3 regions of the Microcoleus sp. N9_B4 genome follow, and region 2 is predicted to be linked to each of the others. Evidence: riboswitches for the same ligand, from Rfam matches in the RefSeq annotation. Region 2 holds a riboswitch; each other region holds the start of a gene.
The links. Region 2 has a riboswitch for cobalamin ahead of QUA43_RS01075 (energy-coupling factor ABC transporter permease). Riboswitches for the same ligand answer to the same signal wherever they lie in the genome.
Positions count from the first base shown of each region.

Region 1: it holds a riboswitch for cobalamin, as region 2 does, so the genes downstream of both, cobG (precorrin-3B synthase) here and QUA43_RS01075 (energy-coupling factor ABC transporter permease) in region 2, are expected to answer to the same signal.
Region 3: it holds a riboswitch for cobalamin, as region 2 does, so the genes downstream of both, metE (5-methyltetrahydropteroyltriglutamate--homocysteine S-methyltransferase) here and QUA43_RS01075 (energy-coupling factor ABC transporter permease) in region 2, are expected to answer to the same signal.

Region 1 covers NZ_JAUBRC010000002.1:132,412-138,624, forward strand. The annotation lists gene psbA (photosystem II q(b) protein) at 157-1,239, opposite strand; gene QUA43_RS01815 (precorrin-2 C(20)-methyltransferase) at 1,468-2,178, opposite strand; gene QUA43_RS01820 (precorrin-8X methylmutase) at 2,175-2,804, opposite strand; gene cobG (precorrin-3B synthase) at 2,938-4,461, opposite strand; adenosylcobalamin-variant (AdoCbl-variant) riboswitch at 4,470-4,549, opposite strand; gene psbA (photosystem II q(b) protein) at 4,759-5,841, shown strand.
Region 2 covers NZ_JAUBRC010000001.1:240,055-246,267, reverse strand. The annotation lists gene QUA43_RS01090 (ABC transporter substrate-binding protein) at 145-1,557, opposite strand; gene cbiQ (cobalt ECF transporter T component CbiQ) at 2,005-2,805, opposite strand; gene QUA43_RS01080 (energy-coupling factor ABC transporter substrate-binding protein) at 2,880-3,212, opposite strand; gene QUA43_RS01075 (energy-coupling factor ABC transporter permease) at 3,216-3,938, opposite strand; cobalamin riboswitch at 4,000-4,146, opposite strand; gene QUA43_RS01070 (Uma2 family endonuclease) at 4,316-5,056, shown strand; gene QUA43_RS01065 (FAD-dependent oxidoreductase) at 5,305-6,213, shown strand, end outside.
Region 3 covers NZ_JAUBRC010000004.1:97,321-103,533, forward strand. The annotation lists gene QUA43_RS03890 (iron chelate uptake ABC transporter family permease subunit) at 1-242, opposite strand, end outside; cobalamin riboswitch at 437-583, shown strand; gene metE (5-methyltetrahydropteroyltriglutamate--homocysteine S-methyltransferase) at 971-3,217, shown strand; gene QUA43_RS03900 (hypothetical protein) at 3,201-3,641, shown strand; gene QUA43_RS03905 (hypothetical protein) at 3,728-4,177, shown strand; gene QUA43_RS03910 (methyltransferase domain-containing protein) at 4,319-5,155, shown strand; gene QUA43_RS03915 (calcium-binding protein) at 5,275-6,213, shown strand, end outside.

The DNA.
Region 1 (6,213 bases), on a different contig from region 2:
GAAAAAATAAGTAAAAAGTAATAAGGAAGGTAACGGAGGTAAGGGGGGTAACGGATTTAAGGGATTTAACGGATAGAAACAGTTCTAAAAATATTTTTTCCCAAACAAAAAGCGCCCCTATTACTAGGAGCGCTTTTTGTAATCTCAGACTAAAACTTAGCCATTGATAGAAGGAGCAACCAAAGCTACAGGAGTGACTTCACTTGCAGCCAAGTCGAGAGGGAAGTTGTGAGCATTGCGCTCGTGCATCACTTCCATACCCAAGTTAGCGCGGTTGATCACATCAGCCCAAGTATTGATGACACGACCTTGAGAGTCGATAATCGATTGGTTGAAGTTGAAACCGTTCAAGTTGAAAGCCATCGTGGAGATACCCAAAGCGGTAAACCAGATGCCAACTACTGGCCATGCACCTAACAAGAAGTGCAAAGAACGGCTGTTGTTGAAAGAAGCGTATTGGAAAATCAAACGACCGAAGTAGCCGTGGGCTGCAACGATGTTGTAGGTTTCTTCTTCTTGACCGAATTTGTAACCGTAGTTTTGCGATTCGGTTTCGGTTGTTTCACGAACCAAAGAGGAAGTAACGAGAGAACCGTGCATTGCGGAGAACAAAGAACCACCGAAGACACCAGCAACTCCCAACATGTGGAAGGGGTGCATCAGGATGTTGTGCTCTGCTTGGAACACAATCATGAAGTTGAATGTGCCGGAGATACCCAAGGGCATACCGTCTGAGAACGAACCTTGTCCAATTGGGTAGATCAAGAATACTGCGGTAGCTGCTGCAACTGGTGCAGAGTAAGCGACGCAAATCCAAGGACGCATACCTAAGCGGTAGGACAGTTCCCATTCGCGACCCATGTAGCAAAATACACCGATCAGGAAGTGGAAAATTACCAATTGGTAAGGGCCGCCGTTGTACAACCACTCATCGAGGGAAGCTGCTTCCCAGATTGGGTAGAAGTGCAAGCCAATGGCGTTGGATGAAGGAACAACAGCACCTGTGATGATGTTGTTACCGTACATCAAGGAACCTGCTACTGGTTCGCGGATGCCGTCGATGTCCACTGGAGGGGCAGCGATGAAGGCGATGATGTAGCAGATGGTGGCGCTGAGCAAGGTGGGAATCATCAAGACTCCGAACCAACCTACATAAATGCGGTTGTCGGTGCTTGTTACCCACTCACAAAAGCGTTCCCAGACGTTGGCGCTTTCGCGCTGCTGTAAGGTTGTTGTCATTTGTTTATGATTGCTTTATTTTGTTTTCAATGTTCGTGACGGCTTTGTGTTCCGCCATGTAAATAAATATAAAGCATATTCTCAGGTTTGTAAAGTTTTTTAACAACAGATTAACTAATGAAAGGTATAAGCTTAAGTTATTAATATGAAAAAAACTCGATAAAGAGGTAAGAATGCACAAAAAAGTAGGTAAAGCCTGGAAGCGCGTCGCCTTCAGGCATGGAAATATTAAGATACAGATTTCTGCTGGCTAGGTATCAGAATGAGAGCCCAATAGGGAACTTCAGCGGGATCGACATCTGCGATCGCCCGAATTCGCTGATTCGGCATAGTTGCGCGTTCTATATACAGTGCTCGATCGAACTGTCCCAACTCAATGAGCACGTCCCGGACTTTCGCAAAATGCCTGCCCAGCTTAATAATCACAGCAGCATCAACAACCGCCAGTCGATCGCGCAAAACCTCAGCATCCAGCGTCGCAGGCATAATGCTTAACACATCGTTACGATAAGTTAGCGGCACTCCCAACGCAGCCGCACTCGCCATTGTGGAAGAAATTCCCGGCACAACTTCAGTGGTAAATCTCGCCGACAAACGGTTGAATAGATACATAAACGAGCCGTAGAGAAAAGGTTCGCCCTCACATAGCACGGCCACATCCTGTCCCTCGCTCAGATGTGCGGCAATTTTCTCGGCAGCAACATCATAATAAGGTTGAGACGATCGCGTCGGACTAAAAGGCAACGGCATCGGAATCTCAATTTGCTCCGATCGCAGATAATCAGCAACAATCGCCCGCGCCAGCACCTTACCATTTTCCATCGCCGGATATGCAATCACCGGCACCGATTGCAAAATCCGATAAGCTTTCAAAGTAATCAATTCTGGATCGCCAGGGCCAATACCCAAACCGTACAATTTACCATTCGCCTTAGTCATAATTCATCCTTTTTCGCTAACGCATTCACAGCCGCCGTTGCCATTGCACTGCCACCGCGCCGCCCGTGCAACGTAATAAATGGCACTCCCCGACTGTTGGCGGCCAGTTCGGCTTTGGATTCGGCAGCCCCCACAAATCCTACCGGGAAACCCAGAATTAAAGCCGGTTTGGGTGCTCCGGCATCCAGCATTTCCAGCAGTCGGAACAAAGCAGTCGGGGCATTGCCGATGGCCACAACCGCACCCTGCAAGTTGTCCAGCCATAAATCAAGCGCCGCCGCCGATCGAGTATTTCCGATTTGCCGCGCCAACTCCGGGATTTCGGAATGCCAGAGGGTGCAAATCACCGGGTTGTCAGCCGGAAGGCGTTTGCGAGTGATGCCTTCAGCCACCATCCGGGCATCGCACAGGATGGGCGCACCTGCAGACAGGGCTTGGCGTCCGCAGGTTGCGGCCCCGGGCGAAGCTGCTAAATCTGCAACAATATCGGTCATGCCGCAACTGTGAATTAGTCGCACGGCTACCGATTCTAAATCGGGCGGCAAGCTTGACAAATCTGCTTCGGCTCGAATTGTGGCGAAGGATTTGGTGTAGATTTCTGTTCCGTCTCGAATGTAGTCAATCATTCTTTAAAACTGCTATGGGAAGTTTGTGGGATTTGTGAAATAGATTTTTTGAATGAACCGCGAAGGCGCGAAGGGCGCGAAGGAAGAAATATCAAGAGAGATAGGAAGAGAAATGCTTAAAATTTGTCTGTTTTCAGTTTAAATTCCGATTTTCTGTGCTCAACAACTCCTGGAATTGGTCGATCGCCCGCCGATCGACAAACTCACCAAATGACTCCACAGGCTCTCGAAACCGCTGATAGACCCGCAACATTCGCTCGATCGTATGGGGCATTTCGGTCGCACTCACAGCCGGAAAAATTGGTCGCCCGAACGGCAAATCTTTTCTACCCGCATAAATCTTGTAACCTTGGATCGTCTCGTCTCCTCGCTCAATCTGAATTCCCACCAGCGTGATATCAATTGGCCGATGCTGGGCGCACGACTTTTGGCAACCGCTGAAATGAATGTTAATCGGTTGGTCGATCGTCAATTTTTGCGCTAAATCCCTCACCATTGATAGGGCGTGACTTTGAGTATCTGTCGCCGCCGACGCACAGCCGCTGCTGCCAGCACAAGCCACCAAGCACGAATCTAGGCGAGTCGCCGACGAGTGCAATCCCAAATCGGCGATTTGCTGTTTTACCTCAAAAAGCTGGGAGTTGGGGATATCGGAAATCAACAGATTTTGCCACGGCGTAAGTCTTAGGGTACCGCTGGCTAGTTTTTGGGCTAAATTTGCCAAATTCCGCAGTTGTTTTGATTCTAGCCTACCGAGAGGCAGTGCAATTCCCATGTAGGAGAAACCGGACTGTCGCTGAGGATGAATGCCGAGATGTCGGTGATTGGGGAGGGATTTTTCAGATGAGGCATCTTGCCTGTTTTGGGGAAAGGTGCAAGATGTGAATTGCAATAAAAATGGTAAATTCTGCTGTACCTTTTCTAGATAACTTTCAGCGCCCCAATCTGCCAGCAGGTGACGCAAACGCGGTTTTTTGCCATCAATTCGAGGTTGATTTTTGGTGTATTCAAGATAAGTGCTAGCGAGGGCGGCTAATACTGAAATACATTGCGATTCTTGGATTGAAATTCCTTTTTCGCCGTTTAAATGCAGCCGAAAAACGATTTCTGATTGGGTTGAACGCCCTTCAGCAGCTAATAAAATATCGTTGCGTAAATCGCGGATCGAAACCGATTCCCCGCCGTCGAGGCCAATACTGAACTTAGGCGAAAGTTCCGATAATTCGGGATGCGTTTGCAGGTAATCATCCCAAGCTTTCACTAGCGGGCGAGTATCGAGTAACTGCTGGCGATCGATCCCGGCTGTCGGACTTGCCATAATATTGCGAATCGGGTCAACTTCCACGCGGCGAGACGCTATCCCCAATTCCTGCAAGCGGTTCCAGACTTCTGGGGCAATTTCCGAGTTCACTTCTCGGATTTGCAAATTTGCCCGATTTGTCACTTGCAAACAGCCGGTACTGTATTGATCTGCCAAATCCGCGATCGTCCAACACTGCTGCGCGTTTAAAATTCCCCCCGGAATCCGCATTCTTGATAAAACTCCGTCTCGGGCTTGGGAACCGTAAAATAAACCCGGACAAGTCGGCAAATCAGTCAAAGCTAACAAATAATCTCCTCCCCGTGCTACGCAGGGAATCCAAAAGTAAACGCCCACAAAGCGCCCCCGAAATCGGCATTCTGACTTTTACAGTTGCGGCACAGCGCCGGAATTGCACCGGACTTTCCCGCTTTCAGGTTTTAGAAAGGTATCACGAGCTGACGCACAGAAAGCAAAACCCTCAACTTTCTTAACAAAACTTCTGGCGATCGCCCATCTCTCTGGTTTCATCAGTTTTCCTAATCGCAGTCATCAGTTTAACTGTCGCTAAACCCCTTTACAAACGTTAACAAAACCGTTAATAATAGAAACATCATCCGAACATTGAAAACCAAATACAGCAATCATAAAACCATGACAACAACCTTACAGCAGCGCGAAAGCGCCAACGTCTGGGAACGCTTTTGTGAGTGGGTAACAAGCACCGACAACCGCATTTATGTAGGTTGGTTCGGAGTCTTGATGATTCCCACCTTGCTCAGCGCCACCATCTGCTACATCATCGCCTTCATCGCTGCCCCTCCAGTGGACATCGACGGCATCCGTGAACCAGTAGCAGGTTCCTTAATGTACGGTAACAACATCATCACAGGTGCTGTTGTTCCTTCATCCAACGCCATCGGCTTGCACTTCTACCCAATCTGGGAAGCAGCTTCCCTCGATGAGTGGTTGTACAACGGCGGCCCTTACCAATTGGTAATTTTCCACTTCCTGATCGGTGTATTTTGCTACATGGGTCGTGAATGGGAATTGTCCTACCGCTTAGGTATGCGTCCTTGGATCTGCGTCGCTTACTCTGCACCAGTTGCAGCAGCCACCGCAGTATTCTTGATCTACCCAATTGGACAAGGTTCCTTCTCAGACGGTATGCCCTTGGGTATCTCCGGCACATTCAACTTCATGATTGTGTTCCAAGCCGAGCACAACATCCTGATGCACCCCTTCCACATGTTGGGAGTTGCTGGTGTCTTCGGTGGTAGCTTGTTCTCCGCCATGCACGGTTCTCTCGTTACTTCCTCTTTGGTTCGTGAAACAACCGAAACCGAATCGCAAAACTACGGTTACAAATTCGGTCAAGAAGAAGAAACCTACAACATCGTTGCAGCCCACGGCTACTTCGGTCGTTTGATTTTCCAATACGCTTCTTTCAACAACAGCCGTTCTTTGCACTTCTTGTTAGGTGCATGGCCAGTAGTAGGTATCTGGTTTACCGCTTTGGGTATCTCCACGATGGCTTTCAACTTGAACGGTTTCAACTTCAACCAATCGATTATCGACTCTCAAGGTCGTGTCATCAATACTTGGGCTGATGTGATCAACCGCGCTAACTTGGGTATGGAAGTGATGCACGAGCGCAATGCTCACAACTTCCCTCTCGACTTGGCTGCAAGTGAAGTCACTCCTGTAGCTTTGGTTGCTCCTTCTATCAATGGCTAAGTTTTAGTCTGAGATTACAAAAAGCGCTCCTAGTAATAGGGGCGCTTTTTGTTTGGGTAAAAATATTTTTCGAGAACTGTTTCTCTTAAGAAACTAAGTGATATCAAGTCCGCTTGAGTAGTTGTTATTCAGAGTCCTGAAGGAACTGAAGAATAATCTCGGCCTTTCGGCAATGCGCTTACTTCGTTGCCCTTGACTCATGACAAGTAAGCGTTTTGAGTCAAGCGCTCACCCGGACATGGTATGAGTAATGGCTAATCAAAAAACAGAATAGGCAGAACCTCCCAGCAGTTAAAGTGCTGCGGGGATCTAAGGCGCGATCGCATTTTAGGTTAAGTTAATTTGATTTACTTAATAGCCGATCGCCAAATC
Region 2 (6,213 bases):
ACTCATTTCATTTTATCTTAAAAATCGTTAATAAACAGGCCGGGGCGGGTTTATGAAATTGTCGGTTTTCGGCAATTATTGTTAGTGAACCCGCCCCTACAGGAATCACGGTCGATCGACAAGACATGATATTACTTAACAAAGTTACCGCAACGGGACGAAGTTATAGCCAGTGCTTCCTCCTTGTTTAACTTGCACTAAAATCGGCTTACCAGCCCGATCGCCCGTGGGCAAAAACTTCACATCCTCGCTTGAACCTGCTGCCGAAAAACTCGCATTTCTGAGTGCTTGTTGCAATCCTTCCCGCGTATTGCTTTGCCGCAAGCCAGCGATCACAGCTTGAGTCGCGTCAAAACTCGTTGCTGTTCGCCAATTCACAATGCCTCCCCAACGCTGGCGGGCATTTTCTGGGAAACGGCTACCGGGATTAGTTTCAGGATGCCAGGGAACGGGCAAAACAAGCCCGTCAACGTCTTTTTGTCCGTCTTTTAAAGTTTGAAAGGTGTAGAGCGTAGTGCTGCCGTAGAGTGGCAATTTGCCTCGATTACTGCGAGCCAGAGAAATCGCACGGTCAATGCGATCGATGTGGGGTGCTACCATCAATCCTTGTGCACCTTTGCTGACAGCATCGGCGATCGCACTTTCGGGATTAAAAGAGGGTAATGAAAAGTCGCAAACAGTAGGAACTAATTTGCCGCCAGCAGCAGTAAGAGATGCTACAAATTCATCTTTAAATGATATGTTATCCGGTGCTTGGGAGTCATAACAAATGGCAATATTAGTTTGGCCTGCTGTTTTGACTGCATATTCTGCTAAAGGAGCAGCCATTAAGCTAATATTGGGTACTGTCCGAAATATGTAGCTGCCAAATCCTGATAGATTATTGGCAAAGCTCGTCGGTGTAACCATTACCAGTTTTTCTTGCTGATAGATCGGAGCAGCTTCGAGAGATGCGTTGCTAGCATTGTGTCCAATTACTCCTAGTATACTCGGATCTTTTGTCAATGTCCTTGCAACTTCTCTGACAACCTCTTGACTGTTGTCATCGTTGACAATTTCTACTTGCAGTTTTGCCCCGTTTATGCCACCGCTAGTATTGACTTCATCCTGAGCTTGGGCAACACCTCGAAGGATTTCTTGGGCGACATTGGGGTTGCTACCAATGGGGACGCTGACAGCAATTTTCAAGTAAGAACCATTGCTTGCTTTGGAATTATTCAAATAAATAATGGTTTCCGGATCGTTGCGATTTTGTTGCAGCGATTTCTCAAAATATTCGGCGGCAGCTTGGTAATTACCCTCAGCAAAAGCTTGAGTTCCTGCTTGTTTGGCTGCTGTTGTTTGGGAGGCTACTAATATTTGGTTTCCTAAACTGATGCGATTTGCGATCGTTCCGGGTGCGATCGTTGCAGGTGTAGATGTAGATGTAGGTGTATTTGAAGTTTGGGCTTTCAATAAACCGGGAAGGAACTTGTATGCGCCAAACCCAATTAAGCCGAGGGCAATAATAAAAACAATGGGCGGCGGGCTGTTTTTTTTGTTAGTATCTTGATACATGATTTTTTCTCTTTATTTTGATACTGTTATTATTCATTCAATTACTGTTTACGTCAATTCATATAATTCATTAATTAAGTTCATAAAAGTCATATTTGTAATAGCTGTTGCAGGAAGTGCGATCGCCCTTATGCAAATCCGGCCCGCTAAACTAACGAGAATAGGAGAATTATCAACAATAGTCGTGGACGCGCGGGTAGTCAGAAACCGGGTTTTTGGCGAGAATACTTGGTTACAACCCGCAGATTCAGTAAAAACCCGGTTTCTTTGCTTGTGATGCGTAAGTCTCGTTGATATTAACCACCGCCACTAATCGTGAATATAATGCAGGACTTACCCACTCCGACCAAAGAAACCGGGTTTTATTACGAAAAGACACGTTATAGCTCGCAGGTTCGGTAAAAAACCCGGTTTCTGGCCCCCATTCGTCCAGAAATAACAATAAATTTAGCGTTGAAATACCACACTTAACAAAGTTAAAACCGTGCAACCAAACAAAGCTTCTAATGTATATCTTCGCGAAGGTTTGTAAGGGTAAGAATTCCAAACGCGCAGTTCTCCATTAAAGCCCCGTGACGCTAAACTCAACGAAACTTGACGGTAGTTTTCCAAAGTTCGCTGAAGCAATTGCCCGATTAAAATGCTTAAACTACGCATTCCTAGTTTCCAAGTGCGGTAGCCGCAGCGGGAGTTTTGGGCAATCCAAAGTTCATCGGCGATCGCCAATAAGCTAAAAATAAACCGATACATTAGTAATAGCAGTTCTGTGACCAACTCTGGACAGCGTAATTGTCTGAGAATTTGCAAGATTTCGGTAAATGGAACTGTCAAGAGGATGAAATACATACAACTTGTCGATGCGAAGGCGCGGGCAAATAGCAAGCTCACTTGGTATATTCCAGTGCGACTCACATACAGATAAAAAGTGCCGATGCTAATGCCCCAACCTTGCCAAATATCCCACTGAATTTCCTGGATTTGACTTAACTCAACCGCACCCATCGCCAAAGCAGGCAAACTTGTCAGCAAAAACATCAACGGTAGCGACAGCAACCGCAAATACAGTTTCCCCGGAATACCCGCATAGACGACGATCCAGACGGCCAACCAAAGGGCGATCGACAATTGGACGATCGCCCCAGAAACTAGAGACAGAATTAACAGGGCGATCGCAAAGGATAACTTGTGACTTGGCGGCAATCCCCGCAAGCGATTTGTATAAGCCAGACTATCAATCTGATGATTCATTCCAAAGTCTTCCAGTCCGCGCAGGCGGACTTTGTATGTGTAGAAGCGAATTCTATTCGCCGTTTATTCGCCATTTATTCCGACGGCGATTCATCATCAGATTTATGAGATTCCGTGCGTCCCTTATAAAGCCCGATCGCGTAGCCAATTACGCCAGCCCCTAGCGCTGCTTGAGTCGCAAACAGCAAACTTTCAATTTCTCCGCTAGCAGGCTCAAAAAAGTGGTTAAACCAAGGTTGATAGTCCGGTTGAATTTCCGTAATCGCTTTCTCAGCTTCCCCATCCGCTCCGCCGTATTCACCCCGGACAAAAACTAGGGGAATAACGGCAAGCGCGATAACAGCAATTACCAACATCCAATTTTGTTGTGAAGTAGCTTGCTGATTTCTTGTGTTTTTTTGACTCATGGCTTATGACTCCTGTCTCATCAATAACTTGAGAGTTTTTAGCTCTTGCTGCCCGTAAGAATGCAGCCAATTCCAGACCAATACAGTCAGCAATCCCTCACTAATCGCAAGGGGTACTTGAGTGATAGCAAAGATGCCAGCAAACTTGAGAAACGAAGCCATAAAACCGCCACTTGCTGCGGGGAAAGCTAATGCCAACTGAATCGAAGTAACCACGTAAGTCAGCAAATCTGCCAAAGCCGCCGCACAAAAAATTGCCGCCCGTTGCCTGCCAGTTCGCAACAGCAATTTATAGATAAAATACGCAGCAAAAGGGCCAACAATCGCCATCGAAAACATATTAGCTCCCAGCGTTGTCAGCCCACCATGCGCTAACAGTAACGTTTGAAACAGCAGAACTAAAGCCCCCAGTACAGCCATCACCGAAGGGCCGAACAAAATTGCACCCAAACCGGTACCCGTTGGGTGAGAACAACTCCCCGTTACCGAGGGAATTTTTAAAGCAGAAAGTACAAAAGTAAACGCACCGGCTAAAGCTAGCAATAGTTTAAGTTCCGGGTGTTCTTTTGTAATACGAGTAATTGAGCGCAAACCTACTGCAAAAAAAGGCAGCGCCACAATCCACCAAAACGCAGCCCATTGCACCGGCAAAAAACCTTCCGAAATGTGCATAGCTGCGGCGGGCGTTGCCGTGCCCAGGACAATATAACAACTCAAGCCAGCCATCAATCCCAAGCTGACCAATTTCCGATTTCTGGCCTTCACACTGAACCTCGCAGATGAGACTATGTAAACTAACACATCGGCGGGCATCCTGACTCAGAAAGCGACAAAACTCTCATTACAGTTGCGGGACAGCGCCGGACTTACACCGAACTTTCCCCGTTTCCTCTAACGGCTGCTCCCCATTAGAACCGACTGGTTAGACATAGTTTAGTCGATCGCGTAAGTCTCAGCAAATATTTTACAAAAATTCATTCAGCTCAACTCAGTCGAGATTACCGATCATCTTCTCTTCTTTCGCGTCTTCGCGGTTCGTTCCATAAATACTATCGCTCAACAAATCAACGGTATAATATTAATGAGTTTTGAGGAAAGCCGCCATGTTAGATTACAAATTTCCGAGGCACTGGCCCTCAGCCGATGAACTACCAGACTCAGATGAAACGCCTGTGGATAACGAACTGCAAGAACTAATACCAGGGTTGTTAAAAGCAATATTGCTCATACTTTGGGCAGAACGCATGGACTGGTTTTTTGGCATAGATATGGGTATTTATCATCACCCCGATAAACCTCCCATTGTGCCCGATGCTTTTTTAAGTTTAGGTGTAGAAAGGTTTTATGATGAAGAATTGCGTCCCAGTTACGTGCTGTGGGATGAAAATGTTCTGCCGACTTTTGTGCTAGAAGTAGTTTCTCCAACTTATCGCAAGGAATACAGCACAAAGTTGGAGGAATATCAAGCTTTAGGCGTACTTTATTACGTCATTTATTCTTCCCGCCGCCGTCGTAAACCTCATTTGGAAGTACACAAGTTAGTCAATGGGAAGTACGAGTTACAGTCAGGAAATCCAGTTTGGATGCCTGAAATTGGTTTGGGGATTGGTTGTGAAAGGGGAAGTTATTCTGGGGTGACAAGGGAGTGGTTGTATTGGTATGATGCCGATGGAAAACGTTATCTGACTCCTGAAGAACAGGTGAAAGAATCAGCGCAGCGCGCCCAACAGGAATCGCAGCGCGCCCAACAGGAATCGCAGCGCGCCGATCGATTGGCCCAACGTTCCGATCGACTAGCTCAGCGATTGCGGGAGTTGGGGATAGATCCTGATAATCTGGGCTGATGGCAGTCAAGAGTACAACACTTACACACTCTTGAGGCTCACAAACCGGGTTTTTTAACCGAGATCGATCGTCCTCAACGAAAGCTTTTCTGGAAAAAACCCAGTTACTGAATCCAGGAATATGTGAATATTTATCGCAAAAATCGGGGAAAATGGGGCTAGATTTGCGAAAAACAGAGAGTTTGACGGCAAACATTGAGCTCCAGCTCGAAAAGATGAAAATCAGGAGAGGTTATTAAATAATGGTCATGGATCTGCGTTCTTACGATGTCATCTGTTTTGGTGATGAAGTTCCAGGAGTTCTAGCTGTTATCTCGGCGGCCAGAGAATATCGTCGCCGCACAAAGCGTTATCCGCGAATTCTGCTGATGTCGAAAGCAAGCTTGCAAGAAGGAATTGGCGGGCATTTGGTAAGAGGCGGTCTTGCTTATTTAGATAGAACTCAGATTAGTGAAGAACTTCAACAATCTTTAAAGTTAGATACCTTTGGTTCACCGGCGACAATCTATAAAGAATTTTTACAAAAATCCGGCGTTAAGGCAATTGCACTTGACTCCCGCAAAGCCAGTGCAGCGCTGAAAGAAATGCTGGTACAAGCTGGGGCAGATCTCCTCAGCAAAGTAGAAATTCAATCAGTCACTAAAGCAGGGCAAAAAATTGCCAGTATAACCACCTCTAAAGGCGTAGTTTATGCCGGCAAGCAATTTATTGATGCCACTGTCAATGCCGAATTAGCTCAAGCTGCCGGCGTGAGAAAGTTGCAGGGATTTGAAACATTGGGTCTGCCTAATTCAGAACTTCCAGTCACCCTCGTTTTTGAAACGCAAGGACTCAGTGCAAGAGCACTGAAAGAATTCGATTATATTTATCTAAAACGCTTCACAAATCTAGCCGATTCAGAGAGTCAAAAATTTTTGCTGTACGCTGCTGGCAAGGATGCCCAACTAGCAGAAGAACTCCGGCGGGAAATGAGGGACACTAAAGGCAATCTCAAAACTCTGTGGGTGGGAAACGATTACATCGATGTTCGGTCGCTGGCTCTGTCTGTAGCGTACCACTCCTTTAGAGGAATAAAGCTATCTTTTCCTGAAACCGGCGTAATTTTAGATCGGGGAAATATAGCAATACTTCCAAATGAAAGACATTCGTGGAATGCG
Region 3 (6,213 bases), on a different contig from region 2:
CCCGACATTCCCAAAGCCGCACCAACCGTCAGCGCAGCCGCAACTCTGGGCAAACGCAATTCCCAGAAAATAGTTTGATTGACAGCATCACCTCGGTGCAGAAATGCTTGCCACAATTGCTCGGCACTCATCGGCACCGCACCCAAAGAAAGCGAAAGGGCGATGGTTAATAGCAAACCCAATCCTAAGAATACAACTGCCTGAAAAACTCGATATTTTAGCCAGATTTTTTGCAAATTCACTAGATTACACCACTGGATTTTAAAAATAAAGCGCGATATGTCCTCCGTTTAGATTTGCGGAACGATCGAACTCGTTAACTACAATAACCCATTTACCAGAAGGCGGCGACCGTGGGAACAGATGAACAGTCGATCGAAAAACTATACATACATCGCGCTATTTGTCTGAGGGGTTGCAAATTTTCAGAAATGTGCTATTGTCAGAAGTAATCGGTTCTGGTGGAGATCACCCACTAGAGGAAACGGGGAAAGTCCGGTGCGAACCCGGCGCTGTCCCGCAACTGTGATGAAGCGTACAATCGTTTCTTAGTCAGGATGCCCGCCGATTGTATCGTTTCATTTAACCCATCTGCGAGGTACGGATGTATTCAGCATTTTGTTTTCAATTCGATTCTTTTTCAGAGACGCTGCGCGATCGGCGATTATACTCCTTAACCCGCGAGAAACCTGTGGTGGAATTGGTTTCTAGGGCGAGATAGCAAGTTTGAAAAACTAGCATGAACAGCATTATCTAGTTTCAGATGCAAGGAATCTTGCTGGGCATTTGCCTGCTGTAATTTCTAACAGCTTTTTTATAGCTTTGTTGGAAATTCAGATGGTTTTGCCTTTGATGCGCCTTGCAATCTAATGGCATTGCTGTCGGAAATTCGGCATCGGATACCTGTTGGTTTCCGACTGAGTTTCTATGGACTGATAAATCAATTGACAACCCCAACTTAGGAGAAATTATGTCAATTTTAACGGCAACTCTTGGATATCCCCGCATTGGTAAAAACCGTGAAGTTAAGAAAGCTTTGGAAGGTTTTTGGAGTGGCAAATTAGAGGCAGATACTTTACTGTCTACTGTTCAAACTGTAGAAATAGAAAACTGGAAAACACAGCTACAGACAGGCATCGATCGCATCGGTGCAGGCGATACTACACTCTACGATCACGTGCTTGACTGGACAATTCGTTTAGGTCTAATTCCCAAACGCTTTCAGGGGTTATCAGGACTCGATCGATACTTTGCAATGGCACGGGGCAAAGAAGGAATTCCGGCCCTAGAGATGACCAAATGGTTTGATAGCAACTATCACTACCTCGTGCCAGAAATTCCAACCCAACTGCAACCAGCCGATTTCAGCGATTTTCTGGAGACGGTGCAGCGGGCAAAAGCGACGTTAGGGGAGCGGGCAGTGCCGATCGTTCTTGGCCCCTGTACGCTACTGCGGTTGAGTCGGTTAGATGGCGCAATGGACGATTCTCTAGCGCAATTGCTGCCGCGCTACATCGAACTCTTGACGCAATTAAAAGCCCTTGGGGTTGCCGAAGTGCAGATACACGAACCAGCCTTAGTTCTGGGAGATGCGACCAACTTCAAAGCACACTATCAAACTGCTTATCAAGCCTTTGTTAAAGTCGATTTACCGCTGCATCTTGTCACTTACTTTGAGGACTTGGGTGAAGCTTATTCTTGGGTGATGGCATTGCCTGTTACTGCGATTAGTTTAGACTTCACTCGCGGACGCAATTTAGATTTACTCAAGCAATATGGATTTCCCCCAGATAAGCATCTGGGCGTTGGCATTGTGGATGCCCGCAACATCTGGCAAATCCGTCCAGAACAATTGCTGCCAGTGCTGCAAGACATTCAGAGAATTACGCCTAATATCGTCATTCAGCCGTCGGCATCATTGCAGTTTGTTCCCTACGATGCCAAACGGGAAACAAAGTTGCCAGAACCTCTCCGCAATGTGTTTAGTTTTGCAGAACAAAAACTGCAAGCGGTGAAGTTTTTGGCACGCAGTTTAGCAGGAGAAGAAACTGAGAGCGATCGCGCCAAGATTACCGATTCCTGGACAAAATTCGAGCAATTTAGTCCAGCAAATCCTGCCGTGCAGTCACGCATGAAAAGCATTACGACAAATGACTTTCTACGGGAATTATCCTACGGTTTGCGGCTGTCAAAACAGATTTCTCTGCCCATTTTTCCCACCACAACGATCGGCTCATTTCCTCAAACATCAGAAGTGCGACAACTGCGAGTACGGTATAAAAAGGGTGAATTGAGTCAGCCAGAGTATGAAGCAGCGATCGATACTGAGATTGCCGACAGCATTAAACTCCAAGAAGAAATTGGGCTGGATGTGCTAGTGCATGGCGAATTTGAACGCACCGATATGGTGGAATACTTTGGACAACAGTTAGATGGATTTGCCTTCACGCAAAATGGCTGGGTGCAAAGCTATGGCAGTCGGTATGTGCGTCCGCCGATTATTTACGGTGATGTCTTTCGCACGGCCCCAATGACGGTACGCGAGTTTAAAGTAGCGCAATCATTGACGCAAAAACCAGTTAAAGGAATGCTAACAGCTCCCGTAACAATTTTAAATTGGTCATATCCGCGCACTGATATTTCTCGACAGAAACAAGCGTTTCAAATTGCACTGGCATTGCGCGATGAAGTGGCAGATTTAGAAGCAGCAGGAGCGAAGGTAATTCAAGTAGATGAACCCGCATTACGCGAAGGTTTACCTCTGAAGATAGAACGCTGGAGTGAATACCTGTCTTGGGCAGTAGATGCGTTTCGTTTGGCAACCGCAGTCGCTCATCCCCAGACTCAAATTCACACGCATATGTGCTACTGCGAATTCGGCGACATTATCAAAGACATTGAACGGTTAGATGCCGATGTGATTTCGATTGAAAATAGTCGCAGCAACAACCAAACGCTGCATGAAATCATCGCCGCAGGCTACACCTATCAAGTGGGTAACGGCGTGTATGACATCCACAGTCCAGTAGTGCCAACAACAGAACAGATTTTGCAGCAGTTGCGAACAGGAATTGCCAATTTACTTGTGCAGCAAATTTGGGTGAATCCCGATTGCGGCCTAAAAACACGGCGTTGGGAAGAAGTAATTCCGGCCCTGAAAAATATGGTGGAAGCTGCAAAAACGCTGCGGGAGGAAGTAAATGCGACCGGAAAATAGCATCTGGCAGGGAAACTTTGGCTACTGGCAACATGGCTTCATTCACACAAATCTGCTGATGATTGGTTATACAGGATGGAAGGGATTTCAGTCTTTTGGACGGGGAGTTGTGGTTTGTGATGTGGATACTAAAGTTATTCATTCTACAGTTATAAATTTTGAACCAATTCCGTTCACACTTCAGTTTATCCCCTCGAATTTGATGGGGTTTTACTTGCGATCGCTATCCCTTGACTCATCGACTATTTCATCGGTTCAGGCAGCAGTTGCCACCTACAATCCTGAGCAAGATATTCTGCTGGTGCTGAAAGTTAACCGTCAAATCGAGGTCAATTTATTAAGAAAAATGGCGATCGCACCTGCTGATTGTTACGAACAAGTCTGTAGACGCTGGGACGAATTCTCACCAAGCCAGAGTTCCTAAAACTTACCCTATTCTCCCAATGCCTCAACCAAATCTCTGTTATCAAATCCAGCTTTGGCAGTTGTTAGAAAAAGATGGACAGTGAAATGAACGGTTACGATTGGCAGCAAGACTTTATTGCTACTAATTTATTGGCGTTGGGTTATAACGCCTGGATAGGTTACTTAGGAGGTGAACGCGGAGCAGTAATTTGCAGTCTTAATTCTCCACTTTTAGGAGTAGCAGGTGAAACATTTAACTCCTATTTTGTTCCGCGTTCCCGTCTCGCCCCATTCCTAAATGCGTGGCTGGCTGCTCCTGATACGGTGATCCTCCAGCATCATCACATGAATGCTCATATCCTTCAAGAAGTGGATAATTATAATCCGTTTAAGGATATTATTCTCCTGTTGGAATGCGCCAATCAAGCTATCTTTTTTAATCTGAGAAATCTTCCGAGTTCACCTCCAGATTGTTACCAAACTGTGTGCAAGCACTGGGAAGATTTTCAACTTGAAACGGATGCTGTTGTGAAGCGTACTGATATTTCGCGGTAAAATTTTTTGAAACTGCAATCAACGCTCTGAATAGAAATATTCCGTCAACCCTTCCCATTCAATTTAAACATGATGAATACTCACTTTCAAAGAATGGGAAGAATCCCAACTGTTCAACATCCGTTAGAGGAAAAAGCAACAATGGCAAGACTTATTCAACATAAAAAAGAAGCCTTCTGGTTTTACCGTTTTGTGTCGATTGGCTACGATAATTTGATTAATCCGTTTTTCTGGACGATTCCCATGCGGGAGAAATCTCTGGAACTCGCGCAACTAGATCGCCCTGATTTACAAGTTCTAGATGCTGGAGCCGGAACTGGATTCACTACTTGTGGCATAGTCGAAAAAGTGAATTCTAACCATGTTAAAATGCTCGATCAAAGTCCGCATCAGTTAGCTAAGGCAAAACAAAAATCTGCAATTAATGACTGTGAGAAGTTTCTCGGAGATGTGGAGAATTTACCCTTTGCTACCGATACATTCGATCGCTACATTTCTGCTGGCAGCATTGAGTATTGGCCCGATCCACAACGGGCGATCGCTGAAGCTTATCGTGTGACTAAACCAGGCGGAATTGCGTTGATTATCGGCCCGCTGGAACGCAAGAATCCGATCGCCCGTTGGCTGTCTGATACGTGGATGCTGTTTCCCAGTGAAGACGCTTATATCAGTTGGTATAAGTTAGCAGGATTCACCCAAATTCGCAAAGTGTACGTTGCACCGGATTGGTATGCTGATCAGAATAGCCCCTACGCGATCGCGATCGCAGGTGTGAAACCATCCCCCGGAAAATCTCCTGCAATCTTATCAGATGCTATTGAACAAGCCGCAGAACCAATGACGCTAGAGCGTTTTTTACTCTTCTGGTTTCGGTTTGTTATCGGCTCTGCTACTGGTGCATTATTTATACCAATAGCAGCAGTGCGATCGCTAATAGCAAAGTTCAATCCTCCTCAACAAGATTCTGAATCCAAATAATCCGAAAGTATAGGCGGGGCGGGTTTATAAAGCTTCTGGCTTTGAAATTAAACATACTAGCGAACCCGCCCCTATAAAACTTGACATTTTTATACAAGAATGAAGCAACAGAAATACAAATGAACCCAAAATCGCCTGAATTTAAAACTATCCTCACCCGCATCTCTGTAAATTCATTAGGAAAAGAAGGCGATCGCTTCTCAATCAACCCCTCAATCTCCGCCGAGGGCCGCTTCATCGCCTTTGAATCTATTGCTACTAATTTAGTCCCCGGAGATACTAACAACACCTCAGATATTTTCCTGCACGACAGACTCACTAACATCACCACCCGCACCTCCGTCAACTCAACAGGAAATCAGGCAAATTTTGATGCTTTTAACCCTGCTATTTCTGCTGGCGGGCGGTTCATTGCCTTTGAGTCGAATGCAACTAATTTAGTAGCCGAAGACACTAACAACACATCAGACATTTTCCTCCACGATCGGCTGACTGGAAATACCGCCCGCATCTCCGTAGATTCGACAGGTAAAGAGGGCGATCGCGCTTCACTTAACCCTTCACTTTCCGCCAATGGTCGCTTCATTGCCTTTGAATCTAATTCAACCAACTTAGTACCAGGAGATACTAACAACACCTCAGACATTTTTGTCCGCGACAGACTCACTAACATCACCACTCGCATTTCAGTCAACTCAACAGGAAACCAGGGAAATATTGGCTCTTTCAACCCCTCAATTTCCGCTGACGGCCGCTTCGTTGCTTTTGACTCTTTAGCAGATAACTTAGTGGCGGCAGACACTAACAGCACTAGAGACATTTTTGTACATGACATCCAGACAAATACTACCACTCGCGTATCGGTAAATTCATCGGGAAATCAGGGAAATTTTGGGTCTATTACTGCTGCTATTTCTGCTGACGGTCGCTTGGTCGCATTTGAGTCTAATGCTAGCAATTTAGTAACCGACGACACTAACGGCACTTCCGATATTTTCGTGCATGACAGGCTGACGAATACTACTACTATGGCCTCAATTAATTCTACAGGCGATCGC